DNA from 3 places in the Ottowia cancrivicina genome. Region 1 is predicted to be linked to each of the others. Evidence: riboswitches for the same ligand, from Rfam matches in the RefSeq annotation. Region 1 holds a riboswitch; each other region holds the start of a gene.

Evidence for each region. A riboswitch is a leader RNA that binds a small molecule or an ion and turns the genes downstream of it on or off. The one in region 1 is predicted to bind cobalamin.
Region 2: it holds a riboswitch for cobalamin, as region 1 does, so the genes downstream of both, QB898_RS04070 (ribonucleoside-diphosphate reductase subunit alpha) here and QB898_RS02135 (pseudoazurin) in region 1, are expected to answer to the same signal.
Region 3: it holds a riboswitch for cobalamin, as region 1 does, so the genes downstream of both, QB898_RS00410 (TonB-dependent receptor domain-containing protein) here and QB898_RS02135 (pseudoazurin) in region 1, are expected to answer to the same signal.

The regions. Positions count from the first base shown of each region.
Region 1 is NZ_JARVII010000002.1:187,226-197,701, forward strand. Features, by position in the region: gene QB898_RS02125 (DnaJ C-terminal domain-containing protein) at 1-747, shown strand, start outside; gene QB898_RS02130 (chaperone modulator CbpM) at 762-1,079, shown strand; gene QB898_RS02135 (pseudoazurin) at 1,328-1,873, opposite strand; cobalamin riboswitch at 2,072-2,389, opposite strand; gene QB898_RS02140 (polysaccharide deacetylase family protein) at 2,705-3,688, opposite strand; gene QB898_RS02145 (purine-cytosine permease family protein) at 3,837-5,255, shown strand; gene QB898_RS02150 (hypothetical protein) at 5,640-5,837, shown strand; gene QB898_RS02155 (alpha/beta hydrolase) at 6,024-6,998, shown strand; gene QB898_RS02160 (DUF4298 domain-containing protein) at 7,026-7,403, opposite strand; gene QB898_RS02165 (ATP-grasp domain-containing protein) at 7,419-8,270, opposite strand; gene QB898_RS02170 (ABC transporter substrate-binding protein) at 8,483-9,496, shown strand; gene QB898_RS02175 (FecCD family ABC transporter permease) at 9,607-10,476, shown strand, end outside.
Region 2 is NZ_JARVII010000005.1:66,765-77,240, reverse strand. Features, by position in the region: gene bamA (outer membrane protein assembly factor BamA) at 1-2,123, shown strand, start outside; gene QB898_RS04090 (OmpH/Skp family outer membrane protein) at 2,156-2,683, shown strand; gene lpxD (UDP-3-O-(3-hydroxymyristoyl)glucosamine N-acyltransferase) at 2,719-3,723, shown strand; gene fabZ (3-hydroxyacyl-ACP dehydratase FabZ) at 3,783-4,226, shown strand; gene lpxA (acyl-ACP--UDP-N-acetylglucosamine O-acyltransferase) at 4,271-5,062, shown strand; cobalamin riboswitch at 5,128-5,321, shown strand; gene QB898_RS04070 (ribonucleoside-diphosphate reductase subunit alpha) at 5,740-8,097, shown strand; gene QB898_RS04065 (ribonucleotide-diphosphate reductase subunit beta) at 8,234-9,349, shown strand; gene ppsR (posphoenolpyruvate synthetase regulatory kinase/phosphorylase PpsR) at 9,580-10,401, opposite strand.
Region 3 is NZ_JARVII010000001.1:76,530-87,005, reverse strand. Features, by position in the region: gene QB898_RS00420 (hypothetical protein) at 28-618, shown strand; gene QB898_RS00415 (cobyrinic acid a,c-diamide synthase CobB) at 980-2,404, opposite strand; gene QB898_RS00410 (TonB-dependent receptor domain-containing protein) at 2,401-4,260, opposite strand; cobalamin riboswitch at 4,355-4,651, opposite strand; gene QB898_RS00405 (VOC family protein) at 4,934-5,284, opposite strand; SAM riboswitch class I at 5,600-5,716, shown strand; gene QB898_RS00400 (glycosyltransferase) at 5,929-6,930, opposite strand; gene QB898_RS00395 (protein-L-isoaspartate O-methyltransferase family protein) at 6,984-7,661, opposite strand; gene bioB (biotin synthase BioB) at 7,771-8,796, shown strand; gene QB898_RS00385 (ApeI family dehydratase) at 9,266-9,628, shown strand; gene QB898_RS00380 (lysophospholipid acyltransferase family protein) at 9,625-10,476, shown strand, end outside.

The sequences.
Region 1 (10,476 bases):
CCCGACTGGAACGCGGGCTTTGGCTCAGGTTTTGGCGCGGAAGGCGGCGCGGGCGGCTTTCACCACTTCACAGGCGATTTTTCAGGCTACACCGGTGAAGACGCAGGCCAGTTCAGCGACTTTTTCGAGCAGATGTTCGGCCAGGCGCGCCAGGCGCGGGCCGCCCGTGCATCCGGCCCGCAAAAAGGGCGCGACGAACACGCCCGCATCGAGCTGGACCTGGCCGACGCCTACCACGGCGCCGAACGCCACATCACCCTGCGCGGCAGCCGCGTGAACGAAAAAGGCGAGCTTCAGTCCGCTGACCGCACGCTGCGCGTGAAAATTCCGCAAGGCGTGAAAGAAGGCCAGCTCATCCGCCTGGCCGGGCAAGGCCATCCGGGCCTGGGCGGCGGCGAAGCGGGCGACCTGTTTCTGGAAGTGCGCCTGCGCCCCGATGAGCGCTGGCAAGTGCAAGGCCGCGACGTCACGCTGAAAGTGCGCGTGGCCCCGTGGGAAGCGGCGCTGGGCGGCAGCATCGAAATCACCACGCCCGACGGCAAGGCCATCGCCGTCACCGTGCCCGAAGGCAGCGGCCACGGGCGCAAACTGCGCCTCAAAGGCCGGGGCATCCCGTCAGCCACTGCGCCGGGCGATCTGTATCTGGAGCTGCAAGTGGCGGTGCCCAGCGCCGTGACCGAGCCGCAAAAAGCCGCCTGGGCCGCCTTGCGCGACGCCTACCCCGACTTCAATCCGCGCCGAGCCTGAAGGAGAGAACACGCATGCAAACCCTTTTTGACGACACCCTTGCCAGCGCCGCCCAGTTGATGGCCGATGACGCGCTCGACCCGCAAACCCTGGCCGGCGGCTGCCACATGACGCTCGAATGGGTCAGCGCCCGCGTGCAGGCTGGCGTGCTGGAGCCGGTGAGCGGTGACAGCGCCGCCACCTGGCGCTTTGCCAGCGCCGCCCTCACCCGCGCGCGCCGCATCGCCCACCTGGAGCGCGCCTTTGACGCCGACCCCCAGCTGGCCGCCCTCACCGCCGACCTGATGGAAGAAGTGGCCCGCCTGCGCCGCCTGCTGCCGCAGGCCGGATAAAGCGGCCGCCCCGCCTTGGGCCTCAACCCTTTTCCCAAGCCGCAGCCAGCGTGGGCGGCTGAAAGGTGGAGCGGGGCCTTTAGCGCAAAAACAGGAGCAAATGCAGAGAGGCAAAAAATACCGCATGGCGCAGTCTCCATCGCGACCTAACGCTATGGATTCGGGAGCAAATACGGTGCTGGCCTTCCGGCCATTTCCGTGCCCCCTTTTTCACTGCCGCCTGCTGCTCTTCTTCACCCGCGCGCGGCTCACTCGCCAGCCTGCTGGGCGCGGGCGGCAATTTCGTGAAAGCGCTTTTGCGCGGCGGCGGGCACTTCGGGCGGAATCTGCATCTGCTGCGGGCCGGGGCCGTCGCCCACGCGGATGAGCATGACCATGCCCATGGTGTAGTGCGGCATGCAGCGCACGCCGTAGAGGCCCGGCTGCTCGAAGGCCACCTCGATTTCCTCGTTGATCTTGCCCGTGAAGGACGGCGCGCCCTCGGGGGCCATGCCGGGAATGGAGGCAGCGTTGTGACCGTTGTGAACGGCGAGAAATTTCACCTTGTCGCCAGGGGCGATGTGCAGATAGTCCGGCTCGAAGGGCATGGGGCCGGTGGCGTTGCGGTTGAGCATCTTCACCTCCCATGTTTTGGCCCAGGCGGGCGCGGGCGCATGCGCGGCGCAGGCCAGCGCGAGGGCCGCGAAAGCGTTGAAAAGCCAGCGCGAACGGCGATGGAAATGGCGGCGGGAATGACTGTGGATGAGGCCACGGGCGGACTGCGCCGCAGAGGCCGGGGGTAGAGCGTGGAACATGCGCTGATCTCCTGGCCGCCCGCTTCTCCCGCGAGCGGCGTGGGTTGCCAAAAGGCAGCGCAGGCGGGAGCAAAAGCGCGGTCAGGGCCGGGCAGCGCGAAAGTCATGCGAGACGGCGGCGCGGCAAACGGCGCGCGCCTTGCGGCATGGCAGGTGCATGGGCCTTGGCCGGCCAGCCGCACGCCCGCAGCCGCCGACGGAAAGGCTTGAGGGCAGGCCGGTATCCGGGCTTGCGGACCGCCGCAGGCGGCGCGCGGCTTCTGGCGAAGGCGCGCCTGGCTTGCTGCGAGGCCCCGGCCTTCCCGCGCCAGCCCTGAATGGCTCAGGGCAAGAAGCGCAGTGGCTGCCGCGCGCGAGGGGCGCGCTGGCTGTCGGGGTTTGGTTTCCGCTGACCGTTGCGGGGGCAGCGCAGGCTTTGCGGCCCGGGCGCATGCCGTTGCGGCATGGCCTGGAAGACGCGCACCTGCTTCCCGTTTAACCCTTTGACCGCAAGAAAGCAGCCTTGGGGCACCTGTCAAGCTGGCCGCCGCCCTTTTCGCATGCGATGGCGCATGGGAGCGGGGCGGAAGCCGGGGGCGATTGTGGTGCAGCGCGGCCCGCCGCCAGGCGGCGCCAGCGCCTGCGCGGCGGCATTCACATCAAAAGGAGGAGCAAATTAAAGGGACGAAAAAACAGCGTCTGCGCTCTTTCTACTAGGACATCATGCTATGGATTCAGAAGCGAATTGGCGCCTCTCTTTTCGCTGCCTGTTGCGCTGGCTGCTGTGGCGGGTGGCGCGGCAGGCGTAAAAAAGCCTGCCGGGGGAGGGCAGGCTTTGGTGGCGGGGGCGGCTCAGCGGTTGGGCCGGTCGGCCGGGGTGGCGGGGCGGGGCACTTGTTCGATGAATTTGCGGGCGATGGCGTCGCGGCGCATGAAGACAGCGTCTTTCTTGGACTGCGCGTAGCGGATGAATTCGGCCAGGCCGTTGGCGCGGGCGGGGTTGCCGGTGATGCGCGGGTGCAGGCCGATGGACATCATGCGGCCGCAGTCGTCGCCGTCGTCGAGCAGCTGGTCAAGCGTGCGCGAGGCCATTTCCACGAAGTCGGAGGCGGCGGCAAAGCCGGTGCCCATGATGTAGCGGCAGTCGTTGGTGACCAGCGAGTAGGGCACGATGAGGTGGGATTTGCCGTTGATGAAGGTCCAGTGCGGCAGGTCGTCGCCGTAGTAGTCGGAGTCGTAGAGAAAGCGCCCGTCTTCCACGAGCAGCTCGCGGGTGTTGACGGACATTTCCCGGCAGTACCAGCCGCTGGGCTGGCGGCCCAGGGTTTTCTGGAACGAGTCCATCGCCAGGTTGATGAGGGCTTTTTCTTCTTCGCGCGAGTATTCGTAGTGGTCAATCCAGCGGTAGCCGTGACCGACGACTTCGTCGCCGCGTTCGTTGAGCTTGCGGGCGACTTCGGGGTTGCGCTCCAGCGCCACGGCGGCGGCAAAGAAGGTGGCGGGCACCTGGCAGCGGTCAAAGATGCGCAGCAGCCGCCACACGCCGGCGCGCGAGCCGTATTCGTACATGGATTCCTTGGCGAGATCGCGCTGGTCGTCCACGTTGAAGGGCAGCTCGTACATGCCGTCATTCATGTGGTCGCCCATGGCGAAGGTTTTTTCGGAACCTTCTTCGTAATTGACGACGATGTTGATGGCGACTTTGGCGCCCCCGTCCCAGCGGATGCGGGGCGGGCGCTCGCCGTAGCCAATGATTTCACGCTCGGGGCCGCTGACGCCGGGCAGGTCGTCGTTGCGGTACCAGTGGTTTTTGGCGATTTGTTCCGGGCTGGGCATGGCATGGGCCTTTCTCTGTGGGTGGAAACAGCCGGATTCTAGGAAGCGGAAAAACGCCAATCACATTGTGAATACCCACAAGTTACAAGAGGCCATTTCGAGCGCAAGATGCCGTGCTTTGCAACGCCATTTCGCAAGGAGTGAAAAAGTGTCTGATCTGCCCGCAGCCAGCGGCCGCCAGGAGCCGCAAGGCAATGAGGAGTTCATGCTGGAGCCGGTGCCGCGCGGCGCGCGCCGCTCTTGGTGGGCCATGTTCGCCATCTGGGTGGGCTTTGGCTATGTGCCCACGGGGCTGATCGTGGGCGGGCAGCTGGCGGGCCAGGGCGGCCAGCCGGGCATGCCGTTTGGCCAGGCGCTGCTGGCCATTGCCACGGGCGAGGGGCTGCTGCTGGCGCTGACTTTTCTGCTGGGTTACGCGGCCATGCGCACGGGGCTGAATCTTTCGCTGATTTCGCGCATTTCCTACGGGCGCAAGGGCATGGTGCTGCCCATGCTCATCATGGCCTGCCTGACGCTGGGCTGGTTCGCTTCCATCACCGGCATGGTGGGCGACATTTTCAAGGCGGCGCTGGGCGATGTGACGGGCGTGACGGTGGTCAATGGCCTGTCGCTTGAATACGTGCTGCTGTGCCTGCTGTGGGGCGCGGTGTTCACCTACTCGGCCTGGCGGGGCATTGCCGCGATCGAGAAGATTTCGTCGGCGGCCACGCCCTTCGTGCTGGTGGTGGCCGTGGTGGTGGCCGTGATGATGGTGGGCGAGGCCGGCGGCATGGGCGCGGTGCTGCGGCAGGCGGCCACACGCTCGGGCATGACGCCCGGCACGGCCGTCACAGTGCTGATTGGCGCGTGGATTGCGGGCGTGATCATGGGCGTGGACATCTTCCGCTACGCGAAAAACGCCGCGCACGTGCTGGTGGGCGCGGCGGCCTGCTTCGTGCTCACCAATCCGCTGCTCAATGTGGTGGGCTACCTGGGGGCGGTGGCCACGGGCAATTCGGACTTCATCGCCTGGATGGTGCAAAAGGGCGTCATCCTCACCGTGCTGGGCGTGGCGCTGTGGGTGCTGGCGCTGTGGACGACCAATATGTCCGAGCTGTACTGCAACGCGCTGTATGTGGGGCCTAGCGCCGAATCGCTGGGCGCGCGCTGGCCGCGCGGGCGCATTGTCATCATCGTGGGCGCTCTTGGCTCCGTGCTGGGGGCGCTGGGCTTTTACAGCCATCTTTTCGGGCACTTCATCACCATTTTGGGCGCGGCCTTCGTGCCGCTGGCCGGCCCCATCCTGGCGGACTTTTACTTCGTGCGCCGCGCCGAATACGCCACGGCCAACCCCAACGACATGCCGCCCGTGCGCTGGCCCGCCATCCTCTCATTCAGCGCCGGAGCCGTGGCGGGCGTGGCGTTCCAGTACAAGCTGCCGCTGCCGTTTGACTTTCCGTCAGGGCTGGCGGCGCTCATCATCACGTTCGCGCTGCATCTGTCGCTTTCCAAAGCCATGGCCAGGCGGCCCGAACAGCGCCAGGTGGTTTCACCAGGCTTTGCCAGCCCGATGGCCGAGCGAAGCTGATGCCCAAAAAAAGGAGCAAATTCAGGAGCCTGAAAACTGGAGTTGCGCACATTCCACTAGGACATCATGCTATGAATCAAGGAGCGGAATCTTCCTTTCTACTCCGCTTTCCCTCCCGGTTCGGCATGGCGCCAGCGGGCAGGTTGCGGCTTGCCGCTCATGCATGAAAAAACCGGCATCGGCCTTGCCCCGCTGGCGGCGCAACGGAAGATGGCCCATCCGCCATTTTCATTTGCGGATAACGCCTGCCAGCGGCATGGCAGAAGGCGAGTGGCATGCCGTTGAAACGGATTTTCAGGCTGCGCGGCGGCCCATGATTCGCAAGCGAGCAGGCATTGCGCCTGGCGCGGCTGGGAATGGGTTTTCACTCATACGGTCCAGACGATGCGCGCCGTGAAAAGAAAGGAAAAATACGGCGCGGCGAATTCAAGCTTGCGCCGTCATTTTTGCCCCTGCTTTGGCAGCTTCCAGCGCAGGAAGGTTGCGCGCCAAGGCTGTTTATGGAATGGAAGGTCTGCTCTTCTTTTTGATGCCCTGCGCCTTGCCCAATGGCGTGCGGTCTGGCGATTGAGCGCCATTTGAAAACCAGATAATCAAAATAAGATGCAACGCAATGATGGCCCGCCGGTTTCACACATCGATTTTCGGCAGGCAAATCATGCCGAAAATCGCCTTATCCATTGTGCAGACATGAAATCCGCCGAATGCAAAACGCATTATTCTTCCGGCCTGCAATCGCCCGCTTCATTTGCCTGCCGGAACCGGAAAATGCTGAAATTCTTGCCCGCTCTTTTTCTGCTGGCGGCCACGGCCGTTTTTGCCGCGCCGCCCGAGCCGCCGGTCAATAACGAAATCAGCCGCCTGGCCGACACCAGCGTGCTCACCAGCGAGCATGAGGGCTACGCTTTTCACCGTTTTGATTTGAATGACGAAGACGGCCGCCCACACCGCGTGTTTGTGGCCGTTCCGAAGGCCGCGCCGCCTGAAGGCGGCTTTGCCGCGCTTTATGCGCTGGATGGCAATGCGCTGCTTGAATTTCTGCCCGCCGCCCGCCTGCGGCCGCCGCTGGAGCAGCTGCCGCTGCTGGTGCTGATCGGCTATCCGACCGAGCGGCGTTTTGACACCGCCGCCCGCGCCTGGGACTACACCCCGCCTGGTCCGCAAGGCCAGCCCCTGCCCGATCCGGTGGCAAAGGAGCGCGTCAATGGCGGCGCGGCGGCGTTTTTGCGCTTCATCGAGCGCCAAGTCAGGCCGCGCGTGGAGCAGCTGGCGCGCACCGATGCGCAGCGGCAGACGCTGTGGGGGCATTCGTATGGCGGGCTGTTCGTGCTTTACACCCTGCTGAATCAGCCGCAGGCGTTCACGCGCTATATCGCCGCCGATCCTTCGCTGTGGTGGCAAAAGGGCCTGATGCTGCAATACGCGCAGCAGGCGCTGGAGCGGCTTGAGCGCTCCGCCTTCAGCGGCCGGTGGATGCTGATTCAGAAAAGCGGGCGCGCCGATGACAAGCGGCCCGCCAACGCGCAGCAGGCCGCCATGCTGGCGCGCCGCGAGGAAATGACCCGCGCCGTGCCGCCTGAAGCGGCGGCGCAGCTGGCCCAGCGCCTGGCCGGGCATGGCTTGAGCGTCGGCTACGTCGTCTTTACCGGTTTGACGCATGGCGGCTTGCTGACCAAGTCGTTCATGCAGGCGCTGGGGCAGGCGGCGCAGCCGGCGCAGCCGGCGCTGCCGCTGGAGAAATAGGCGGGAAAGAGGCGGGGGCGGCCAGAGTCAGCCTTCGGGCGGGGCCGCGTCCTGGGCGTCTTGTTCTTCGCTTTCGCCCCAGCGGTCCAGGTCTTTCATGGCCAGCCGCATCCAGGCCCAGGCCAGGTTCTGGCGCTCGCCGAAGGCGTCGTAGAGCGCGTCTTCGCTCATCACGCTGTATTCGCCTTCGGTGCGCAAATCAACGGGCAGGCCCGCCGAAATGGCCTGGTTCAGGGGGCCGTATTCCTGCTCGTAAAAGTCTTCCAGCTGGCGCATGAGGCCGCTGGCCTGCCGCCACTGCCGCTGGGCGGCTTGCAGCGCGGGCAGCAGGCGCAGCCACTGGCGGTAGAGGGACTGGATTTCGTCGATGCGCCGCTGGGCTTGTTGAAGGTCAGGGGAGGGCATGTTTTCTTCCGGTTCTCAGGATGCCAGTCTGCTTGCCAGCGCGGCGGCCAGCTCGCGCGCGAAGGCGGGGCGCAGCTGGGGGTAGAGCGCGGGTTCGATGAGTTCGACTTCGTTGATGGAAAAGCCGCTTTCGCCGCTGCCGCCTTCGCTGATGAGGCCGTCCACGCGGGCGTAAAGCGGCGGCTCGGGCAGGCAGCGCAAGGCGGCTTCGGCGCAGGCCAGCCATTCCGGGCGGGGGGTGACAGACTCGATTTGCGCCCCATAGGCGGAGTTGGCGCGCCACTCGCCGGGCGCGAGGCGGCGGCGCGCGGCGTGCGAGTAGCGCCCGGCCAGGTAAATGAGGCAGACCTCGCCGAAGCTGGCCTGCACGAAAGGTTGCAGCAGCGCGCCTTGCGGGTAGCTGGCCAGCGCAGGCGCTTCGCCTTCAGTCAGGCGGCGCACGCCGCGCCCGCTTTGGCCAATGAGCGGCTTGACGACCGGGCGCGGCCAGCCGCATTCGGCCACGCGCCGCGCCCAATCGGGCGCGTGCTGCGGCAGCAGCGCCAGGCTGGGGGTGACGGGCAGGCCGCGCGCGGCCAGCTCGCACAGGTAGCGCTTGTCCATGTTCCACAGTTGCAGCGCGGGCGGGTTGAACACGCGCGCGCCTGCGGCTTGCAAGGCGCGCAGCCAGTCGCGAAAAGCGTCCGGGGTTTCGCTGTAGTCCCATGCGGCCAGAGGCAGCACGGCGGCAGGAGAAGGCTGGGCGGCCAGGGCGGCGGGGCGGATGTCCTGCCAGGGCGCGAGCGTGGCGCGCAAGGCGGCGGCCAGCGCTTGCAGCCCGGCGTTGCCCTGCGGCCAGTCGCGGCAGGTGGCGATGTAGGTGTTCATGCGAAAACAGTGTGAAGACGAGGGGCCAGGGAGCGGCGGCGCGCATTGTCTCCGCCGCCGGGGCCGGCGGCAGATGAAAGTCATTCCTGATGTCTGCCTACAATCGCGCCCGCTCTGGCGCTTGCCGGGGCTTTTTTTGTGTTTGCTGCCAGCGGATGCGCAGCCTGCTGTACGGCGGGCGTTCACTAGCGGCTTTTTGGAAGGAACCCCCCATGAAAACCTCTCGCTTCGTTGCCGCTGCCGCCTTGCTGGCCGCAGGTCTGGCCGCCAGCCAGGCCGCGCAGGCGGCCAGCCATCCCGTGAAGATTGACAACTGCGGCGTGACGCTGCAATTCGAGCAGGCGCCCAAGTCTGCCGTCACCATTGGCCAGGCGGGCACTGAAATGCTCTACGCGCTGGGCGTGGGCGACAAGGTCGTGGGCACGGCGCTGTGGTTCAACCCGGTGCAGCCGCAGTTCGAAAGCATCAACGCCAAGGTGCCGCGCCTGGCCGATGACATTCCGAGTTTTGAATCAGTCATCAACAAGCGCCCCGGCCTGGTGGTTTCGCAGTTCGAGTGGATGGTGGGCAAAAACGGCGTGGTCGGCACGCGCGAGCAGTTCAAGGAAATCAATATCCCCGTCTATGCCATGCCCACCGACTGCGAGGGCAAGGACAACGAAACCGGCGCCGACGGCACACGCAAGACGGCTTTCCATGTGGACACGCTCTACAAGAGCATCACGCAGCTGGCCGCCATTTTTGGCGTGCAGCCCAAGGGCGAGGCGCTGGTCAAGGAACTCAAGGAGCGTGAGGCCAAGGCCATCGCCAAGGTGAAAAACGCGCACCTGAAAGACCTCTCGGCCGTGCTGTGGTTTTCCAGCGCCGATCTGGCGGTGGACCCCTACGTGGCGGGCCGCAAGGGCGTGGCCGGCTACATGCTGAACACGCTGGGGCTGCGCAACATCGTGCAGTCGGATGAAGAGTGGCCCACCGTGGGCTGGGAAACCATTGCCAAGGCCAATCCTTCGGTCATCGTCATCGCCCGCATGAACCGCCGCCGCTTTCCGGCTGACGACTACGAGAAAAAGCTCGAATTTCTTAAAACCGATCCGGTCGCCAAGGAAATGGACGCCGTCAAGAACGATCGCATCGTGATCGTGGACGCCGACGCGCTGCAAGGCTCCATCCGCATGGCCAGCGGCATGGACCAGATTGCCGACGCGGTGCTCAAGCTCAAGAAGTAACGCGCCGCATGAAAGCCCCGCCTGGCGGGGCTTTTTTCCGGTTTCCCGCGCTTGCCTGGCGCGGGGCCTGCGCGGCCGTTTTCCTGCGACCCTCTCCGTCTTTTCCTCTCATGACAACTCATTCAACCGCCCGGACGTGGCTGCGCATCGCCTTGCTGACGCTGGGTGCGGCGGCCGTGCTGGCCGTCACGCTGCTGCTGGGCACGGCCATTGGCGAAACGCGCATTCCGCTGGAGATGGTGCGGCAGGTGCTGGCCAACCAGCTTTTCGGCGCTGGCTACGCGGTCGATCCGATCGACCAGGGCATCGTGTGGAACTACCGCCTCACGCGCGCCATCGTCGCCATGTGCTGCGGCACGGGGCTGGCGCTGTCGGGCGTCATCCTGCAATCGCTGCTGCGCAACGCGCTGGCCGATCCGTATTTGCTGGGCATTTCGGCGGGCGCTTCCACCGGCGCGGTGCTGGTGACCGTGGCGGGGCTGGGCGCGGGCGCCATTTCCATGACGGCAGGCGCCTTTGGCGGCGCAGTGCTGGCCTTCACGCTGGTGGCGCTGCTGGCGCACGCCGCCGGCGGCGGCGGGCTGCACAACAGCGGGCAAATCGTGCTGGCGGGCATTGCCGGCTCGCAGCTTTTCAACGCGCTCACCTCGCTCATCATCACCAAATCGGGCAGCGCCGAGCAGGCGCGCGGCATCATGTTCTGGCTGCTGGGCAGCCTCTCGGGCGCGCGCTGGCCCAGCGTGTGGCTCACGCTCACGGTGGCCGTGGCAGGCGTGCTGGCGTGCCTGTGGTTTGCGCGCGCACTGGACGCCTTCATCTTCGGCACCGAATCGGCCGCCGCGCTGGGCGTGCCCGTGCGGCGCGTGCAAATCGTGCTGCTGCTCACGGCGGCGCTGGTCACGGCCGTCATGGTGTCGGTGGCCGGAGCCATCGGCTTTGTGGGGCTAGTCATACCGCACGTGGCGCGGCTGCTGGTGGGC
Region 2 (10,476 bases), on a different contig from region 1:
GCGACACCTACACGGATGAAACCGGATCGGCGGCCATCCGCGCCCTGTATGCGCTGGGCCTGTTCAACGACGTGCGGCTGGATGTGCAAGGCGATGTGCTGGTGGTCATCGTGCAGGAGCGCCCGACGGTGGCACAAATCGATTTCGCGGGCAACCGCGAGTTCACCAAGGAGGTTCTGCAAAACGCGCTGCGCGACGCGGGCATGACCGCAGGCCGCCCCTATGACAAGGCGCTGATTGACCGCGCCGAGCAGGAAATCAAGCGCCAGTACATCAACCGCAGCCTGTATGGCGCTGAAGTGCAGACCACCGTCACGCCCGTGGCGCGCAATCAGGTGAACCTGGCCTTCAACATTACCGAAGGGCAACCCGCGCGCATCAAGGACATCCATATCGTCGGCAACCGTGTTTTCAGCGAAAGCAAGCTCAAGGATCTGTTCGACCTGGACACAGGCGGCTGGCTGAGCTGGTACACCAAGAGCAACCAGTATTCGCGCGCCAAGCTCAATGCCGACCTGGAGGCGCTGCGCACTTACTACCTGACGCGCGGCTACCTGGACTTCAAGATCGACAGCACGCAAGTGGCCATGTCGCCTGACAAGGAGTCCATGTCCATCACCATCAACATCACCGAGGGCGAGCGCTTCGTTGTCTCCGGCGTGCGGCTGGAGGGCAACTATCTGGACCGCGAAGACGAATTCAAGTCGCTCGTCACCATCAAGCCAGGCGAGCCGTACAACGCAGACGAAGTGACAGCCACGACCAAGGCATTTACCGAACAGTTCGGCAACTACGGCTATGCCTTCGCCACGGTGAATGCGGATACCGAAGTCGATTCCGGCAATCACCGCGTGGCTTTCGTCATCAAGGCTGCGCCGGGCCGCCGCGCCTACGTGCGCCGCATCAATATCGAAGGCAACACCAAGACGCGCGACGAAGTGATTCGCCGCGAGTTCCGCCAGTTCGAGTCTTCCTGGTACGACGGCGAAAAAATCCGCCTCTCGCGCGACCGCGTGGATCGCCTGGGCTTTTTCACTGACGTGGGCGTGAGCACCGCCGAAGTGCCTGACGCGCCGGATCAGGTGGATCTGGTCGTGACCGTAAAGGAAAAACCCACGGGCAGCGTGCAGATTGGCGCGGGCTATTCATCGGCTGAAAAGCTGTCTTTTACTTTCGGCCTGTCGCAAGACAACGCTTTCGGCTCCGGCAATCAACTGGATCTGCAACTGAACACGGGCAAGTACAACCGCACGGTGGTGGTGAGCACGACCGATCCGTACTTCACGTCTGATGGCGTTTCGCGCACCGTTGAGGCGTACTACCGCAGCGCCAAGCCTTATCAGGATCAGGGCGGCAACTATCGTTTGATCACGATGGGCGCGGGCCTCAAGTTCGGCGTGCCGGTCACGGAGCAGGACACGGTTTACCTGGGCGTCAATGCGGAGCGCACTGAAATCCGCACGGGCACCAACATCCCGGCGGCCTACTTGGCGTATGCCGAACGCTTTGGCTACAAGAGCACTTCCTTTCCGTTCACGGTGGGCTGGTCGCGCGACACGCGCGACAGCGCCTTGGCGCCCAATGAGGGCCGCTACCAGCGCCTGTTCGGCGAACTGGGCCTGCTGGGCGATGCGCGCTACGTCAAAACCAACTACCAGTACCAGCAATACGTGCCGCTTTCCAAGCAATACACGCTGGCCTTCAATGGCGAGCTGGGCTGGGGCAAGGGCCTTTCCGGGCAGCCGTTTCCGGTGTTCAAGAATTTCTATTCAGGCGGCCTGGGTTCCGTGCGGGGCTTCGAGCAGGCCACCCTCGGTCCGCGTGACGTCACCGGTTCCTTCATTGGCGGCGCGCGCAAAATCACGCTCAACACCGAATTCATCACCCCGTTTCCGGGCGCGGGCAATGACCGCACTTTGCGCCTGTTCGGCTTTGTGGACGTAGGCGCGCTGCTGGGAGAGCACGAAAAAATCGAGCGCGATGCCTTCCGGGCCTCCGCAGGCGTGGGCGTCAGCTGGATATCGCCCATGGGGCCGCTGCGCTTTGCCTTTGCTGTGCCTGTCCGCAAAAAAGCGGGCGATAGAATTGAAAAATTCCAGTTCCAGATTGGCACTTCCTTCTGAAATCCGAAATCGTTTTGTCACCTTCTCAAGATATGACCACCAAGACCACCACTCTCGCCCGCCATCTTCTGCGCGCTTCTCTTCTGTCCGTCAGCATCGCTCTGGCTGCGCCAGCCTTTGCGCAAGGCGCGCGCATTGGCTTCGTCAATTCTGACCGCATGCTGCGCGAAGCCGAGCCAGCCAAGGCCGCTCAGGCCAAACTGGAGCAGGAGTTCTCACGCCGCGAGAAAGAGCTGAACGACGCAGGCAATGCGCTGCGCGCTGCTTCTGAAAAATTTGAGCGTGACGCGCCCACCCTGTCCGAAAGCCAGCGCAGCCAGCGCCAGCGCCAGTTGCTGGAGCAAGACCGCGAATTCCAGCGCAAATCGCGTGAATTCCAGGAAGACCTCAATGCCCGCCGCAATGAAGAGCTGCAAGCCGTGCTCGATCGCGCCAATCGCGTGGTCAAGCAAGTGGCCGAAGCTGAAAAATATGACGTGATTCTGCAAGAAGCCGTCTATCTGAATCCCCAACTGGATATTACTGACAAGGTCATCAAGGCCCTTAATGCATCCAAATAAGTGCTTTTGCTGAACGATCGCACACTTCGAGCGCTGTGAGCCTTTCTCTCGCCGCCATTGTTGAGGCCCTTGGTGGCGAGTTGCGAGGAAGTCCAGAGCGCGAAGTGGCGCGTTTGGCTTCATTGGAAACAGCCACGCCTGCCGACATCAGCTTTTTGGTGCCGAACCCGAAGCTGGCAGGCTTGCTGGCACAAACGCAGGCCGGGTGCATCATCGTCGCGCCTGCCATGCAAGAGGCGGCAGGCGCGCGAGGCGACTGCATTGTTGCCTCAGACCCTTATCTCTATTTCGCCCGCCTGACCCAGCTCTGGAAGCGTACGCACTTGCCGCCAGAGCCGGCAGGCATTCACCCCAGCGCTGTGGTGGAGGAAGGTGCGCAAGTTCATCCGGCCGCCCGTGTGGGCGCTCTATGCTTTGTGGGCAGCGGCGCACGGATTGGCGCGCACACTGTCTTGCGCGAGCGCGTCACGGTGGCATCGGGCTGCACGATTGGCGAGCGCTGTCTGATTGAAAGCGGAGCGGTGATTGGCGGCGATGGTTTTGGCTTCGCGCCGCATCAAGGCCAATGGGTCAAGATTGAACAGCTGGGCGGCGTCCGCATTGGCAATGACGTCGAAATTGGCGCCAACACCTGTATTGACCGTGGCGCGCTGGACGACACCGTCATTGAAGACGGCGTCAAGCTCGACAACCTCATTCAGATTGGCCACAACACGCACATTGGCGCTCATACGGCCATGGCCGGCTGCGTGGGCGTGGCGGGCAGCGCCCGCATCGGCGCGCATTGCACGGTGGGGGGGGCGGGCATGATCCTGGGGCATCTCGATATCGCCGATCACGTCCACATTTCCGCTGCCTCCATGGTGGCGCGCTCCATTACCAAGCCGGGCCAATACACCGGCTTTTTCCCCATCGACGACAACGCGGCATGGGAAAAGAATGCCGCCTCGCTCAAGCATCTTCATGCTCTGCGCGAACGTGTCAGACAACTTGAGAAAAAGTTGGCGGAAAACGGCGACAATGCCCGGCTTTCCGGCTGAAGGGCCGCCGCAGCGCGGCGGCCGGGCTTTTTGCCCCATCACCAAAAAGATTCAACGACATCATGGACATCCACTACATCCTTGAAAAGCTGCCGCACCGCTATCCGTTCCTGCTGGTTGACCGCATTCTTGATGTCGATCTTGAAAACAAGTCCCTGCGCGCGCTCAAGAACGTCACCATCAACGAACCCTTTTTCACCGGCCACTTTCCTTCGCGTCCCGTGATGCCAGGCGTGCTCATGGTCGAAGCCCTGGCGCAGGCCTCGGCGCTGCTGGGCTTCATGGTCGAAGGCATTTCGCTGGATGACGACACGCTTTTCTACTTTGTTGGTGCGGATGGCGTGCGCTTCAAGCGTCCCGTTGAACCGGGCGACCAGCTCACCTTGCACACCACATTTGACCGCGTGCGCGGCGGCATCTACAAATTCCATTGCAAAGCCACCGTGGGCGACGAGCTGGTTGTGGAAGCCTCCATCATGTGCACCATGCGCCGCGTGCGCTGAACCTCTCTTTTCCGGCCTTTTCACGCCTTTGCCAAGCGCGCGCCGTGGCAGCCATTCATCCCACCGCCCTCATTGACCCTGCGGCTGAGCTGGCGGCAGATGTCGCCGTCGGCCCCTATGCCGTCATTGGCCCCCATGTGCGCATTGGCGCGGGCAGCCGCATTGGCGCGCACTGCGTCATTGAAGGCCGCACCAGCATCGGCCCTGGCAACCGCATCTTCCAGTTCGCCAGCATTGGCGCAGCGCCGCAAGACAAGAAATACGCAGGCGAACCCACCCGTCTGGAAATCGGCGCGGGCAACACCATCCGCGAATTCGTCACCATCAACACCGGCACCGTGCAAGACGTCGGCGTCACCCGCCTGGGCGATGACAACTGGATCATGGCCTACGTCCACATCGCCCACGACTGCCAGCTTGGCAGCCACACCATCCTGGCCAACGCCGTTCAGCTCGCGGGCCACGTGCATATTGGCGATTGGGCCGTTATCGGCGGCATCACCGGCGTGCATCAGTACGTGCGTGTGGGCGCGCACGCCATGGCGGGTTTTCAAACCCGTCTCTCGCAAGACCTGCCGCCCTTCATCACCGCATCCGGCAATCCCGCCGCCGCCCAGGGCATCAACGTCGAGGGCCTGCGCCGCCGGGGCTTCTCGCCAGAGCGCATCGCTGCCATCAAGCACATGTACCGCCTGATCTACCGCCAGGGTCTGCCGCTGGATGCCGCCCGGCAGGCCATCCAGGCGCAGTCCGCCAGCGGTGATGCCGATATGGCCGCAGACGCCCGCCTCATGCTCGGCTTCCTCGCCAGCGCCAGCCGTGGCATTGTGCGCTGAAGCCGCCGCGCGGCGCTTTCGCCCGTGCCACAATCCGCGCCGCTCGCCAGCCATCTTCCAGACGGCTGGCGTTCTGCCTGACAGGTGCTCCACGGCCATGCCACGGAGTTAAACGGGAAGCAGGTAAACCAAGCCTGCGCTGCCCCCGCAACGGTCAGCGGATCAGCAACGCTGCCAAGAACCCGTTCAATGCCTGTCCGTGAGAGAACCCGGCCGTCGAACCGCCCTGAAAGCCACCGGCCCTTTTTGCTATTGATTCAATAGTATGAGGTCCCGTAAGAATGTGCGATAAAGGCGTTTTCATGGCCCTGAATTTGCTCTCAAAAGCGAAGTAAAACGCGCCAGCTCCGGGCCGCGCCCGGCTTGCGCCTTCGCGCTCACGGACAGGTGGTGAACAGGTTCTGAAGCCCGCGCGCGCCATGCGCAAAGGCGGTCACTGCCCCCTTCATGGGGCGGGAAGGCCCGGCGGCCTTGCGCCAGCGCCCTCATGAAGGGGCATCTGGCAATCCGCAAGCCCGGATACCGGCCTGCCTGGCATGGCTGTCGGCGGCTGCGGGTGTGCGGCGGGCCGGACGGGTTTCGCTCCTGGCCCAATGCGCCTGCTTTGGCCCCAACCCTGTCCGCGCCAGCTCTGCCTCGCCCCGGCTTTGTGCAAATCCATTCACGGGGAGAGCGCTTTGCTCAAAACCATCATCAAGCGCGACGGGCGCGAAGAACCCTTCATACCCGCCAAAGTCAACAGCTGGTCCATCTGGGCCAGCGAGCAGCTGGGCGAGCGGGTGGACTGGTCCTCCGTCGTCATGGAGGCGATGAGCCACTTTGGCGACAAAACCACCAGCCAGGACCTGCAAAGGCAACTCATCAAAATCTGCGTGCAGAAAAAAAGCTGGCCCTACAGCCTCATGGCAGGGCGGCTTTACGCTGCTGTCACGCGCAAGGAAATCTACGGCAGCAGCACGCACATGCCCACCATTCGCGCCGTGCAGCAAAAACTGGCCGCAGCGGGCCTGATGCGCGAGCTGGACTACAGCGAAGACGAATACGCGCAAATCGAAAAATTCATCGATCACGCGCGCGATTTTGAATATGCCTATTCACAAATCCTGCAATTGCGCAAGAAATACGCGCTCATGAACCGCGTCACGCGGCAGGAATATGAATCGCCCCAGTTCATCTACATGCGCATGGCCATGGCGCTGGCTGAAGACGAGCCGCGCGAAGAGCGCCTCAAGCACATCGTCAATTGGTACAACCATTTTTCATACAACCGCATCAACGCCCCCAGCCCCAATTACATCAACCTGGGCACGCGGCTCAATGGCTACGCTTCCTGCTGCGTTTACAAGGCGGGCGACAGCCTGCATTCGCTGGCCATTGGCGACCATATTGCGTATGAAATGACGGGCATGAGCGCCGGCATCGGCGGCATGATTTCCACGCGCACGCTGGGCGATCCGGTGCGCGGCGGCGTCATTTCGCATCAGGGCAAACTGCCGTATTACCGCGCGCTGGCCTTTGCCACCAAAGCCAACCAGCAGGCTGGGCGCGGCGGCGCCTGCACCAGCTACTACTCGGCGTTTGACCCTGAAAACACCACCATCGCCCTGCTGCAAAACCCCATGTCCACCGAAGACAAGAAAATCCGGGAGCTGCATTTCGGCGTCATGTACAACCGCCTTTTCACCAAAAAAGCGGCGCGCAATGAAGAGGTTTTTCTCTTTACCGAATATTCGGCGCCTGATTTGTGGCACGCCATGTTTTCGGGCGACCAGGACCATTTCGAAGCGCTTTATGAAGCCTACGAGAAAAATCCCGATTTCCCCCAAAAAACCATCAGCGCCCGTGATTTCGTCGTGCTCGCCCGCCAGCAGGCTTATGAATGCGGCACGCATTATGAATTGTGGATCGACGAAGCCAACCGCCACACGCCTTTCAAAGACCCCATTCACAGCAGCAACCTCTGCAACGAAATCGCGCTGCCCACCAAAGAATACTGGCGCATGACCGACCTTTATTCGGACGAAGACAAACCCGAATCCGGCGAAATCGCCATCTGCGCGCTCTCCGCACTGGTCGTCTGCAATATTCACAGCGACGAGCAATACGCCTCCGCCGCCTATTACGCGCTGAAAATGATCGACAAATGCATTGACATGTCCGACTACCCCTTTGCGCATGTGGCAATGACGGCCAAGGCGCGCCGCAGCGCCGGCGTGGGCATGATGGGCGTGGCCACCGAGCTGGCGCGCAAAAACCTGAAATACACCACGCAAGCGGGGCGCGATCACTGCCACTGGCTGGCCGAGCGGCACTATTACTTTGCGCTCAAGGCCAGCCTGCAACTGGCCCGCGAAAAAGGCAATGCGCCCTGGATGCACAAAACCCGCTGGCCCGAAGGCTGGCTGCCGATTGATACCTACAAGAAAACCGTGGATGAAATCGCAGCCCCCCGCTACAGCTACGACTGGGAGGCGCTGCGCCGGCAAATCGTGGCGCAGGGCGGCATCCGCCATTCGGTTCTCGTGGCGCACATGCCCACCGAATCCAGCTCCAAGGCCGCTGGCGTGCCCAACAGCATTTATCCCATACGCGAAATCACGCTGAAAAAATCGGACAACAGCAACGTGATTGACTGGGTCGCCACCGATTCCGATTTGCTGAAAGACCGCTACGAGCTGGCGTGGAATATCCCCACGCTGGACATGATCAAAATCTACGCCATTTTCCAGAAATTCACCGACCAGGGCATCAGCGCCGATTTCTGGCGCGACCGCGCCAGCGACCCCGTGGTTTACACCGACGAAATCATGGAAGAGCACCTGGCCATGTGCCGCTACGGCATGAAAGGCCGCTATTACCAAAATTCGCTCACCAGCGACCAAGGCAAAAGCGCCACGGTGGAAAGCCGCATGGCCGAAAAAAGCCGCCTTTCCGGTTTGGCGCCCGTATTGGCGCCAGCGCCAGAAAACCCGGATGGCGATTTTGAAATGGCCCCTGACGAGCGCGGCTGCGCCAGCGGAGCATGCAGTCTGTAAAGGGCTTGATTTTGCTCCTTGTTTCATAGCAGCATCTCCTCACAAACACTGCGGCGCACGCATTTTCAGCGGGCCTGAATCTGCTCCTCTTTTCAATTCGCTGCCGCCTTCATCCTTCCATTTCACAGGCATTGCCATGACCCAGCCCAGCATTCCCGAATCCATTTTCAACATTCACAAGAGCGACTACAAAAGCACCGATCTTTTTCTCGGCCAGCCCGGCGGCCTGCTCGATTCCATCAACCGCCCTTATCCGGAGCTTTTCGCCATGTACAAGAAAATGCTTTCGCTGCGCTGGGACGAAAATGAATTCGACTACGCCTCGTGCAATAGCGAATTCAAAACCTGCTCGCGCGGCATGTATGACGCCATGATTTACAACCTGGCCTACCAGTGGGAAGCCGACACGGTGGCCAGCAAAAGCATCGTGCCCATACTGGCGCCTTTCATCACCAATTCGGAACTCTGGGGCGTGACGCTGGCCATTGGCGCCAATGAATACCTGCACGGCCTCACTTATTCCGAAATCGTGCGCAACAGCTTCGACAACCCCGACGAAGTATTCAGCGAAATTCTTTCCATTACCGAAAGCTTTCACCGGCTGGAGAAAATGGCGCAGGTTTTTGGCGAGGTTTACACGGTATCGCACCGCTATGCGCTGGGCCATGCCAGCGGCGAAGAGGCATACGCCGCCGTCATGGCTTTTTATGTGGCGCTGTATTGCCTGGAGCGCATTCAGTTCATATCCTCATTCATCGTGACCTTTGCCTTTGGTGAAATCGGCATGTTCGTGCCCATTGCCAAAGCCATCCAGAAAATCTGCCAGGACGAGTTTGAAGTGCACCAGCGGCTGGACCAGATGGTGATTCGCATCGAGCTGAATACCGCGCGCGGCCAGGCCTGGCTGGCGCAAAACCGCGAGAAAGCGCAGGCCATCGTCACCGAAATCACGCAGGCCGAGCTGGACTGGTCGCAGTTTCTCGGCAGCCAGGACCGCGAGCTGCCCGGCATCACCGTCAAGAAGCTTCAGGATTCGGTCATCTTCAACGCCCAGCCCGTCTATGAAACCCTGGGCCTGGGCAACCCCTTTCCCCGCGTGGCGGCCAACCCGCTGCCCTTCGTGGAGGAATGGATGAACGTGAACGCCATCCAGGCCGCCCCGCAGGAAGAGGCGGGCCGCAACAGCGCCTACCTCATTGGCAGCATCATCCCGCGCCACACGGGGCGGGTGTATGACACGGACGGGCTGTGAAAAAAGGCCAGGAGCCTGTCCAAGGTCCGTCCGCGAGCGCGGTCTGCGGGCGCGAAAAGCGCGGATCCGGGCGCTCTGCTGCTTTGCAAAGCCTTGGCGGGCCGCAAGGCTTCAAGGCCCCTGCCCCTCCCGATCCGCAGCCCTTCATGAGCAGACTCCGGGCAGGTTCAGGGGCGGATCAAAGGCCGCGCATCCGGCTTTTCAGGCCGGGCGCGGGGCAGGGCGGGCGCTCAGTATCCCAGCCGCTGCGGGTGCAGCTCCTGCAAGATGGTGGTGGCGATTTCTTCAATGCTTTTGGTGGTGGTGGACAGCCAGCGGATGCCGCTGCGGCGCATCATGGCTTCGGCTTCGCTGACTTCCATGCGGCAGTTTTCCAGCGAGGCGTAGCGCGAGCCGGGGCGGCGTTCGCTGCGGATTTCGGCCAGGCGCTGCGGGTTGATGCTCAGGCCAAAGAGTTTGTGCCGCCAGGCCAGCAAGGCGGGGGGAAGCTGGCGGCGCTCGAAGTCTTCGGGAATGAGCGGGTAGTTGGCGGCTTTCAGGCCGTGCTGCATGGCCAGGTACAGGCTGGTGGGCGTTTTGCCGCTGCGGCTGACGCCGACCAGGATGACATCGGCGCTTTGCAAGTCGCGGTCGCTTTGGCCGTCGTCATGCGCGAGGCTGAAGTTGATGGCTTCGATGCGGTCGTGGTACTCGCGCGATTGGCTCACGTCGGCAAAGCGGCCCACGCGGTGCAGGCTTTTGACGCCCAGCTCCTGCTCCAGCGGCTGCACGAAGGTGGCGAAGGTGTCCATCAGCATGCCGTGGCAACCGGTGCGGATGACTTCGAGCACTTCGCGATCCACCAGCGTGGAAAAGACGAGCGGGCGCTGGCCTTCGGTTTCGCAGACGTGGTTGATCTGGCGCAGGGCCTGGTGGGCCTTGTCGGGCGTATCGACGAAGGGCAGGCGCACGCGGCGCACGGCGATGTCGAACTGCGCGAGGATGGCGTTGCCAAAGGCTTCGGCGGTGATGCCGGTGCCGTCTGAAAGAAAGAACACGGTGCGGGCGGTCATGGCGGTTTTTTTGCAAGAGGAGGGCAGACGCCGGGCAGTGTATCGGGCGGCAGGCGGCTGGATGTGCTGAAAAAC
Region 3 (10,476 bases), on a different contig from region 1:
ACACTTATTATTTGCAGAAGGTTTAATATGAACGATACCAATGAAAGCTGGAGAAAACTTTTAACATCCAGGACACTAAAGTCCAATTTGATTTCGATTTCTCTCTTCTTGACGGCTTTTGAGATGTTTAAAGAAAGAGTTGTCGGGCTTCCAAAAACCTTTTTCATGGATATTAACAAGTCTGACGAATATGCCATCAATGAACAATACAAAAAGGATGTATTGTCAAAAAATAACAGCAGGGTATACGCTTCCCTATTATGGCTAAAAGAATTGGGAGCGATGGATCAAGCAGATATCAAGAATTTTGATGAAATAAGAAAGCACAGGAATGAATTGGCTCACAATCCTCTTTCATTTATTGCCGATGCAGGCAAAAACATAGATTTCAACAAATTTTTTTGCCTAACGAATTTACTATGCAAGATAGAAAAATGGTGGCTTGTTCATTGCGAATGCCTCCCTGACATGTATTCCCATGATGCAGAAATCAATCCTGATGATATTGTAACACCCTCTCAATGGACATTGAAATTATTGTTTGACATGGCATTAGAAAATGAACCAAAGGAAAACTTCTATCATGATGGATTTTTTAATGATATTCAGCGCTCATAGATGCCAATCGGCAATATACTGATGTTTGCAATGAAATTGCCTGGAAACAATGCTTGAGGATCCTAAGCTGTTTTTTTGGATTATGGCGCTCCGCCTGAAACAAGCTATCGATGACTTTCGGATAACTATTTTCCGTATTCAAACGAGAAATATCGCCTGGCCAGCAGATGAAGCTGAATGAATTCTTCGCCGATCAAGAAGAATCCCCGTATTTTGCAGGGCACAAAACGGCCGCTTTGTTTTCTTCACTTCCGCCAATCAGATGAGCTGGCAAAAGATAGCTCTTGATAATCTGATTCTTGAAGGATTTTGAAATAAGCGCGGCCAATCTTGGCGGCTGCGCGCCAGGCCAATCTCCGCCTCACGCCCCGAACAGCCAGGCTGCCATTGGCGGGCTGCTGGGCAGCCAGGCGTGAAAGTAGCTGGCGCGCACGCTGCCGTGCTGGTAGATGGCTTCGCCGCTGGTGCGGGCGCTGCCGGGGGCCGGGCGGGTGTGGGCGATGGGCGACAGCGGTGTGCGGGCGGCGGAGTAGTGGAAGGTGTGGCCGCGAAGAGGGGGCAAGGGCGGCAGAAAGTGGCTGGCGCTGTCTGCCGGCATGGCCCATTGCTGCATGCCCAGGCCGCCGAGGCGTTTTTGCATGGCGGTTTCGCCGGGCAGCAGGCCCCAGAGGGGCCAGGTGTGGCCGCTGGCGTCCGTCAGGCGCTCGAACAGAACCATCATGCCGCCGCATTCGGCCCAGATGGGTTTGCCTGCGGCGGCGTGGGCGTGCAGTTGCGCTTTCAGGTCGCTGCGCGCGGCCAGGCGGGCGGCGTGCAGTTCGGGGTAGCCGCCGGGCAGCCAGAGGGCGTCGCACGCGGGCAGGGCGTCGCCTGCCAGGGGCGAGAAGAAGACGGCGCGCGCGCCCAGTGCGTGCAGGGTTTGCACGTTGGCGGGGTAGATGAAGGCAAAGGCGGCGTCGCGGGCGATGGCGATGACGCGGCCGGCCAGCGGCTTTGCGTTGTCTTCAGGCGCGGGCAAATCGGGTGCGTCGGCCGATTCGGGCGCGCCGCCTGAATCCGGCGCATCCGGCGCATCCGGCGCATCAAAGGCGGCGGGCCAGCGCGCTTGCCATTCGGCCAGGCTCATTTGGCCCAGGGGCGTGGCGGCGAGCAGGTCGGCGGCGGCGTCCAGCCGCGCGAGGGCTTCGGCGCGGGGCATTTCGTGGGCGGCGATCAGGCCCAGGTGGCGCTCGGGCAGGTGCATGGCGGCGCTTTGCGGCAGGTGGCCCAGCCATTCGCTGTCAGGCAGGGCCTGGCGCAGCAGGCGGGCGTGGCTGTCGCTGGCCGCGCCGTTGGCCAGCACGCCGGCCCAGGGCAAGGGGCCGCGCGTGTCTTCGCCCCAGTGGCGCAGGCCGTGGGCGATGGCGCCCAGCGTTTGCGCCATGCGGCCTGTCTGAATGACGGCGAGCACGGGCAGAGAAAAGCGCCGCGCAAGGTCGGCGGCGCTGGGGTCGCTGTCGTGCAGGCCCATCACGCCTTCTACCAGCATCACGTCGGCTTGCTGCGCGGCCTGGCGCAGGCGCTGGCGGGCGTCGGCTTCGCCGGTCATCCACAAATCGATGTTGTGCGCGGGCTGGCCGCTGGCGAGCTGGTGCCAGAAGGGGTCGAGAAAGTCCGGCCCGCATTTGAAGACGCGCACGCGCCGCCCTTGCCGCGCGTGCAGGCGGGCCAGGGCGGCGGTGACGGTGGTTTTGCCCTGCCCGGATGAGGGGGCGCTCACAAGCAGGGCGGCGGCTTTGGCGCTCACGGCATGGCCCAGCGCAGGCCCACGTAGAAGCTGCGGGCGGGCTGCGGGTAGCCGCGCGCGGTTTCGTAGCGGGTGTTGGTGGCGTTGTCGATGCGCGCCAGCAGCGTCCATTGCCGCGCGAAGGTGGCGCTGGCGTAGAGGTTGAGCAGGCCGTAGCCCGCCATGGCGTTGCGGTTGGCGCGGTCGTCAAAGCGGCGCGAGTGGGCCTGCCATTCGGCGCCCACATCCCACAGGCCAATGCGCGTGTCGGCGGCCAGTTTGGCAATGCGGCGCGAGCGGCGGGGCAGGAGCTTGTCGCTGTCCAGGTCTTTGGGGCGCTGCACGTCAATGGAGGCCGTCAGTCGCACGGATGCGATGCGGTGCGTGCCGCTCAAGGCCACGCCTTCGTATTGCGCGCGGCCGATGCTGTGGTAGCAGCCAAAGCTGGCGGCGCAAGGGCCTGCCGCGCCAAAGACGATGAGGTTGCGCACGCGGTTGCGATACACGGTCAGGTCGATCTGGCTGCCCTGGCGCGCCCAGTGCAGGCCCAGCTCCACGTTGCGGCCCGTTTCGGGCTTGAGGCCCGCCTGCCCGTATTGGCTGAAGCGCTGGTAGAGCGTGGGCATGCGCAGGGCGCGCCCGGCGGCGGCGCTCACGCGCCATTCGGGCGCAAAGCGCCAGCCGTAGGCCAGGCTGCCGCCGGTGTGGCCGCCAAAGTCGCTGTCGTCTTCGCGCCGCAAATTGGCTTGCAGGGTGTGCGGGCCGTGGCTGAAGCCGTAGATGAAATTGAGCGAGGTCTGGTGGCGGCTGCGGACGATGGGGTCGTTTTCCAGATGGTCATGGCGGCGCTCCAGCGTGGCGGCGGCCAGGTGCGGGCCTTCGCGCCATTCGCTGTGCAGCTGGGCGGTGCGCTGGCGCGTTTTGTTCAGGTAGGGCGATGGCCGCGTTTCATAGCGCTGGCCCGCGTGGCTGAGGGTGGCGGTGGTGCGCCAGGCGCGGCTCCACTGGGCGGCCCAGGTGCCAGCGAGCGTTTGCACGCGGTTGTCGCCCCAGTCATCGGCCCAGTTGGCGGGGCTGGAAGTGAAGTCGTCGTACTGCGCCTTCATGCGGCCCCACAAGGCGCTGGCTTGCAGGCGGTGCTGGTCATTGAGCTGATAGCCCGCACTGGCGCTGGCGTTGGTGTTGCGCCAGCCGTCGCGGTCAGGGTTGCCGCCGGTGCGCACGCTGTAGCCCTTGGCCTGCTCGTGCGACGCGCCCAGCGCGTAATCGGCCGCGCCGCTTTTGGCGGTAAAGCCCGCGTCGGCCTTCCACAGCCCGCGGCTGCCTGCGCCCACGCCGGCGTAGGGCGCGAAGCCCTCGCGCGTGGCGCGACGGGTGAAGATTTGCACTGCGCCCGCAATGGCGTCAGAGCCATACACGGCCGCCGCCGGGCCGCGCACGATTTCAATGCGCTCCACCTGCGCCAGCGGCAGCGCCTCCCACGGCGCGCCGCCAATTTGCAAGTCCATGCGCACGCCGTCCACATACACGGCGATAAAGCGGCTCTCGGCACCGCGCATCATCACGGAAGTGGCCGTGCCGGGGCCGCCATTGCGCGTCATCTCCAGCCCCGGCTGGCGCGCCAGCATGTCGGCCACGGTGGCCGCGCCGCTTTGGGCAATCTGCCGCTCGTCAATCAGCGTGAAATCGGCCAGCACGTCGGTGAGCGGCTGCGTGCTGCGGGTGGTGGTCACCACCACGTCAGGCAAGGTGGAAGAAGAGGAAAAAGAGCGTTCATCGTGGCCGCCAGCGGCAGCGGCAACAGCAGGCGCGGCGGCCAGCAGGCAGGCAGCAGCCAGCGCCGAAGCGCGCGCAGGCGGATAAAGGCGAGAAGTCATGAGGAAAAACAGCTTGAGAAACAGCCCCGGCTGGCTTCCCCGCCAGCATGAAGGGCAATCACGGCCCGCGCGCGGCAGCGCTGTTGCGCCGCGCGCGGGCCACCTGTTGTTGGCCGGTATCCGGGCTGGCGGCTTGCCTTCGCGCCCGGCCTTCCGGCTGGCAGGCGCGCCGCCTGCCAGCAAAGCAGGCACGCCTAGGCCGTGGCGAGGGTGGGAACGAAGCTGCGGCGCGATCAAAACCCTGAACAGGTTCTGGCCGCGCCGCATGCCGCTTACCGTTGCGGGGGCAGCGCAGGTTGGGCTTTGGAAACGAGGTTCCGGGGCCTTCCTGCTTCCCGTTGAACCGCGCCGCCAGAACGGCAGCGCAGGCACCAACAGCGTCAGATTGTAAGAAGCTGTTCAAGGAAAACGTTGCTGCGGATTACCCTGAAAAGCAGGGCGGCAAGGGCCGGCCCGCGTGGAAAGCGCTCCATCCATTGCTTTGGCAAAGCCGCAGGGCGCATTGAAAACAGGAGCAAATCTGAAGGGTTGAAAAACGGCTCTTGCGCAGGTTCCACTAGGACATCATGCTCCAAATTTGGAAGCAAATTCTGCCCTTTCCTTCTTCCTTTTTCACGCGCGGTCTCGCCTTCTCATGCAGGTTGTGAACAGACTTGGCAGGAGCTGGCTGCTGCTACATATGCTGCAAAATATTCACCAGGTTCCCCAGCGGATCGCGAACAAAAAACCTCCGCACGCCCCAGGGCTCTTCAGCAACACCGTATTCAAGCGCAATACCTGCCGCATGAATGCGGGCGAGGATTTCATCAAGATTATCTACTTCAACCGATAAATCAGGCACCGGAGTACCTGATCCGCCTTCACTAGCTATGCTGACCTGCACAGTCGTAGTTTCCGCATTGCCATAAGTCTGTATCCATCCGTGATCCATGAGCAGCTCCAGGCCCAGGATGTCCCGGTAAAAAGCAGCAGCTGACTCAGGTTTATCAGCGGCAAGATTAGTAACGATACGCTTAACAGCCATCAGACGCCCCTTCCGTGAGTGTTTTATTTTGGCTCAATCTTCAGGCACTTACGATGAAGCCTATCAAGAGATGCAAGCCTACAGGGCAAGATTAAGAACGGGTTTAAGTCTAAACACAGGCAAAGCTCATTAGATTTGCGGGTTAGAGTTTCTCCGCCTGGCAGGCTGTACGCCTGGGGTGTATGCGACACGAGAGCTAATCTCTGGGTGCGGGATCAAACAAATATTGCGGAATGTTACGAACATGGCGTGCACACACGCAATATGACAGGATGCCTTTGCACCTGCGGCAGCTACAGGGTTTACTAGATTGGTAATCCATCTAGAGCGACCGAGAGACCTGGCTCGACGACGTCGCAGCAACCTCGCCTGCGGTGGCGCATCATGCGCCCTCATAACGCCGAAGGTGCTAACGCCAGCAACCGATGGGAGATACTGTGGGACTGCCCAGCCCCTTCTCGTTCACAAACCCGCTAGCCCCTACCCCCAACCCCGCGCATAAATCCGATGAAGCGCGGGTAGCGTTCTGGGAAAATCTTGCTGCTTTCCCTTTGCCTGCGGCAGCGCGATGGCATGTTCATGGGCCTGGCGTGAAGGGCGCCGTCTTTCGGAGCCTGTTGGCACGCTGTCCGTGGGCGCAGGCTCTACGCCCGCAGCCGCCGGGGCACAGACTCCAGCCCTTGCGCCACGGGCGGCGCCGGATTGAGGGCTTCGCCCGCCAGCACGCGCTCATAGCACTGCTGGTAGGCGCGGGCCATGGCCAGATGGCTGAAGCGGCGCTTGACGCTTTCATGGCAGGCGCGGCGGTCAAAGCGGCCTGCACCGGCCAGGGCCTGGGCCAGGGCGCTTTCGCTGTCAGACAGAAAGCCGGTTTCTTCGCTCACCAGCTCGGGCAAAGAGCCGTAAGGCGTGGCGATGACGGGGCAGCCCAGGTACAGGCTTTCGATGATGGCCAAGCCAAATGGCTCGTGCCAGAGCACGGGAAAGAGCAGCGCGCTGGAGCGGCGGATGAGTTCCAGCTTGTGCTCGCCGCCGACCATGCCGTGAAAGCGCACATCGCGCCCGGCGTAAAAGTAGAAGTTGGATTTGAGGCTCCAGCGCCGCCCGCCCATTACGTGCAGAGGCAGCGCAGCGCGGCGGGCGATGCGCACGGCGCCTTGCAGGTTTTTGTTGCGGTTGGCGGCCTTGGCCAGGTAGTGCGCGTAGCGCGCGGCGGGCGGCGGCGCATTCAGATTCGGCTCGCCGTAATCGGGCCAGTGCAGGCCGTTGTACACGTGGCACTGCGCGCCGTGAATGCGCGCGTGCTTTTGCGACAGGAAGATGGTGTTGACGGGGTAAGGCTGGCGGCTTGACCGGTTGGCATGCTCGGTGCAGACGTAAGGCGTGCGCACCAGGCCGTGCGCGTTGTCATAAGGCCAGTGAAAGTGCAGCACATCGGCCCAGCCTTCAATCTGCGCCTCCAGCGGGCGGGCGGCGTCAAACACCTGGGCGGCGGGGTGGCCGGCCGGGTTGGCGCGCACCAGAAAGCGCGCTTCGTGCCCCAGCGCCTGCTGGCCCAGCGAAAGCGCCCACATCACGCGCTCGGTGCCGCCGTAGCGCAAGGGCGGCAGGGGGGTTTCGGTGAGCAGGATGTGGAGGATTTTCACGGGCAGGCCGGTGGCTGAAGGGGCAGCACGGGAGCGGCGTTAGGGGAGCAGCGTCAGAAGTGAAAGACGGGCGTGTCCGGAAAGTTCATCAGGCGCGGCGCGTCGCAGTCCCACGGCTGGGTCAGGCGCACGCCTTCGCCTTGCAGTTGCACGAGGGTGGCGCGCATCACGGGTTCGTCGCCTGTGATGGCCAGCAGCCGCCCGCCGGGCGCCAGCTGCGCAATCAGGTGCTGCGGCGCGCGCGCCACGGAGCCGGAGAGCACGATGGCGTCAAACGGCCCTTGCGGCAGCGGCGCGGTCTGCGCGGCGTCGCCTGCCAGCACTTGCACGTTGCCTGCGCCCGCGCGTTGCAAATTGGCCTGGGCGAAGGCGGCAATGGCGTTGTCGATTTCAATGGTGAACACGCTGGCGGCCTGCCGCCCCAGCAGCGCGGCCATGTAGCCCGAGCCTGTGCCCACGTGCAGCACGCGCTCGCCGCCTTGCAGGCGCAGCTCTTGCAGCAGGCGGGCCTGCACGCGCGGCGGCAGCATCACCTGCCCGCGCTGGCGCGCCAGGGTTTCGTCATCCAGCAGGGGCAGCTCGATGTCGGCAAAGGCCAAGTCGCGGTATTTGGCGGGGGCGAAAGCCTCGCGCGGCACTTCGGCCAGCAATTGGCGCACGCGCTCGTCTGAAACATTCCAGGGGCGCACTTGCTGCTCGATCATGTTGAAGCGTGCTTTTTCCAGGTTCATCGCGGGTTTTCCAGCAGAGGGGCAAAAAGAGATGAATTCTAGAATTTCCACCTCTTTTCACAGGCATGCCGCACACGCAGCCACCCACGCAAACCAGGAGACAAGCCCCATGCACGCCACGCTTGACAAGCCCCAGCCGCTGCACTTCATGCCCCGCCCTGCCCAGCCGGCCGCCCCGGCTGGCACGGGCCGCTGGAAAGTGGAGCAAATCGAAGCCTTGCTGAACCTGCCTTTTCCCGAGTTGATGTGGCAGGCCCAGCAGGTGCACCGGCAGCACTTCAACGCCAATGAAGTGGATTTTTCCTCGCTGCTGTCGGTGAAAACGGGCGGCTGCCCGGAAAACTGCGGCTACTGCTCGCAATCGGCTCACCACGACACGGGCCTGAAGGCCAGCAAACTGATGGAAGCCGACCAGGTGCGCCAGGCCGCGCGGGCCGCCAAGGCTTCAGGCGCGCAGCGCTTTTGCATGGGCGCGGCCTGGCGCGGCATCAAGGAGCGCGACATGCCCGCCATTGCCGAACTCATCCACATCGTCAAGCAGGAAGGGCTGCAAGCCTGCGCCACGATGGGCATGCTCGAGCCTGGGCAGGCCGAGCAGCTCAAGGCCGCCGGGCTGGACTACTACAACCACAACCTGGACTGCTCGCCCGGGTTTTACGGCAACGTGGTCAGCACCCGCAGCTACGAAGACCGGCTGCAAACCCTGCGCCGCGTGCGCGAGGCGGGCATCAACGTGTGCTCCGGCGGCATCATCGGCATGGGCGAAACGCGCCGCCAGCGCGCCGAGCTGATTGAGCAGCTGGCCAACCTATGGCCGCAATACCCCGACAGCGTGCCCATCAACAACCTGGTGAAAGTGCCCGGCACGCCGCTGGAGAACGCGCCCGATGTGGACCCCTTCGAGTTCGTGCGCATGATTGCCGTGGCCCGCATCACCATGCCGCGCGCGCGCATCCGCCTGGCCGCAGGCCGCCGCCAGCTGGACGACGGCATGCAGACTTTGTGCTTTCTGGCCGGCGCCAACAGCATCTTCCTGGGCGAAAAGCTGCTGACCACCCCCAACCCCGACGCCGACGACGACCACCGCCTGCTCAAGCGTCTGGGCATGCGCGCCACAGACGCAGGCCGGCCCTGAGTCTGGGGGCCTGTTCAGAGCCTGTCCGCAGGCGCGGCAAGTGCGCACTTGGAGTGCGGCTTCGGGCGCTCTGCGGCGGCACGTCATTTCTGCGTGAAAGGCGAAAAAGCACAAACGGCCGCCGCCTCGCTGACGGATGGCGAGGCCCGCCGCCCGGCCAGACGGCGGGCATGGCGCCCGCGAAGGTGCAGTTTTCCCTTGCGCTCCGGCGCAGGCGGGCTGCCTTCAAGGCGACGGACTGGCAAATCCGCGTGAACAACACCATGCGCGCCGCACTGCCGGGCGGTTAGAACCTGCTCACAATCCGTCTGTGGGTGCGTCCGTGGGTGCGAAAAGCGCAGGCTTGGGGCCGCCTGCGGCTTTGGCGATAATTTGCTCCTTGATTCATAGCATGATGTCCTAGTGGAACGTGCGCTGAAGCCATTTTTGACTCCATGAATCCGCTCTTGTTTTTAAGGTAAAACGCCTGATGACCGGCTCTCTTGCCAACTCTTTAGCTGCGCCGCCCGCTGGCGGCTTTCCTGACTGGCCGCTGCTGGCCCAGTGGCGGGCCAGCGTGCAGGCGGGGCAGTTTGACGGGCACTTTCCGGGGCGGCCCATCCTGCCGGGGGCGTGGCTGCTGGATGCGGTGGCGGCGCAGGTGGAGGCGGCCTGCGGGCGGCGCGTGCTGGCGGTGCGCGAGGCCAAGTTTTTGTCCGCCGTGCCCGCCACGCCGCCCGGCCCGCTGCTGCGTTTGCATGCGCGGCTGGAGCCGGATCTGGCGCGCTTTGCGCTGATGCACGGCGCGGCGCTGGCGTGCGCGGGCGCGCTGGCGCTGCAAGAGGGCGCATGAGCCGCAGCCCCGCCCCGCCCCAGGCTCCGGTAGAGCCGCCGCAGCGGCTGGCAGCAGGCAGCGCCGCCCCATCCGCCGCCAGCGCCTGGCGGCAGCGGCCCGAGCGCAGTTCCATGTGGGTGCTGCGGCTGATGACCTGGCTTTCCTTGCGGCTGGGGCGGCGCGTCAGCCGGCTCATCCTTTATCCCATTGCGGCGTATTTCGTGCTGTTCGCCCCGGCGGCGCGGCGCGCCAGCCGCGACTTTCTGCGCCGTGCGCTGGGCCGCCCTGCGCGCATGGGCGATGGTTTCAGGCATGTGCTGGCTTTTGCTTCGGTGGTGCATGACCGCGTGTATTGGCTGCGCGGCCAGCATGAGCTGTTTGACGTGCGCCTGAGCGGCATTGAGCATGTGATCGGCCTGCGGCAGGCGGGGCGCAGCATCGTTTTCATGGGGGCGCACTTTGGCAGTTTCGAGGCGCTGCGCGTGCTGGGCGGGCGCTACGGGCTGGATGTGCGCATGCTCATGTACCCGGATAACGCGCGCATGGTCACGCAGACGCTGGCGGCCATCAATCCCGAGCTGACCGAAAGCGTGATCGCCCTGGGCCAGCCCGATGCCCTGCTGCGCGTGCACGAGCACATGGCCGCAGGCGGCTGCGTGGGCTTTTTGGCCGACCGCACGCTGCAAGAGGGCGATGGCAAGGCGCGCCTGCTGCCGTTTCTGGGCGATAAGGCCGCTTTTCCGCAGGGGCCGCTGCGGCTGGCGGCGCTGCTGCGCGCGCCGGTGGTGTTCATGGCGGGCATGTATCTGGGCGGCAACCAATACCATCTGGCGTTCGAGCCGATGGCCGATTTCTCGCATACGCCC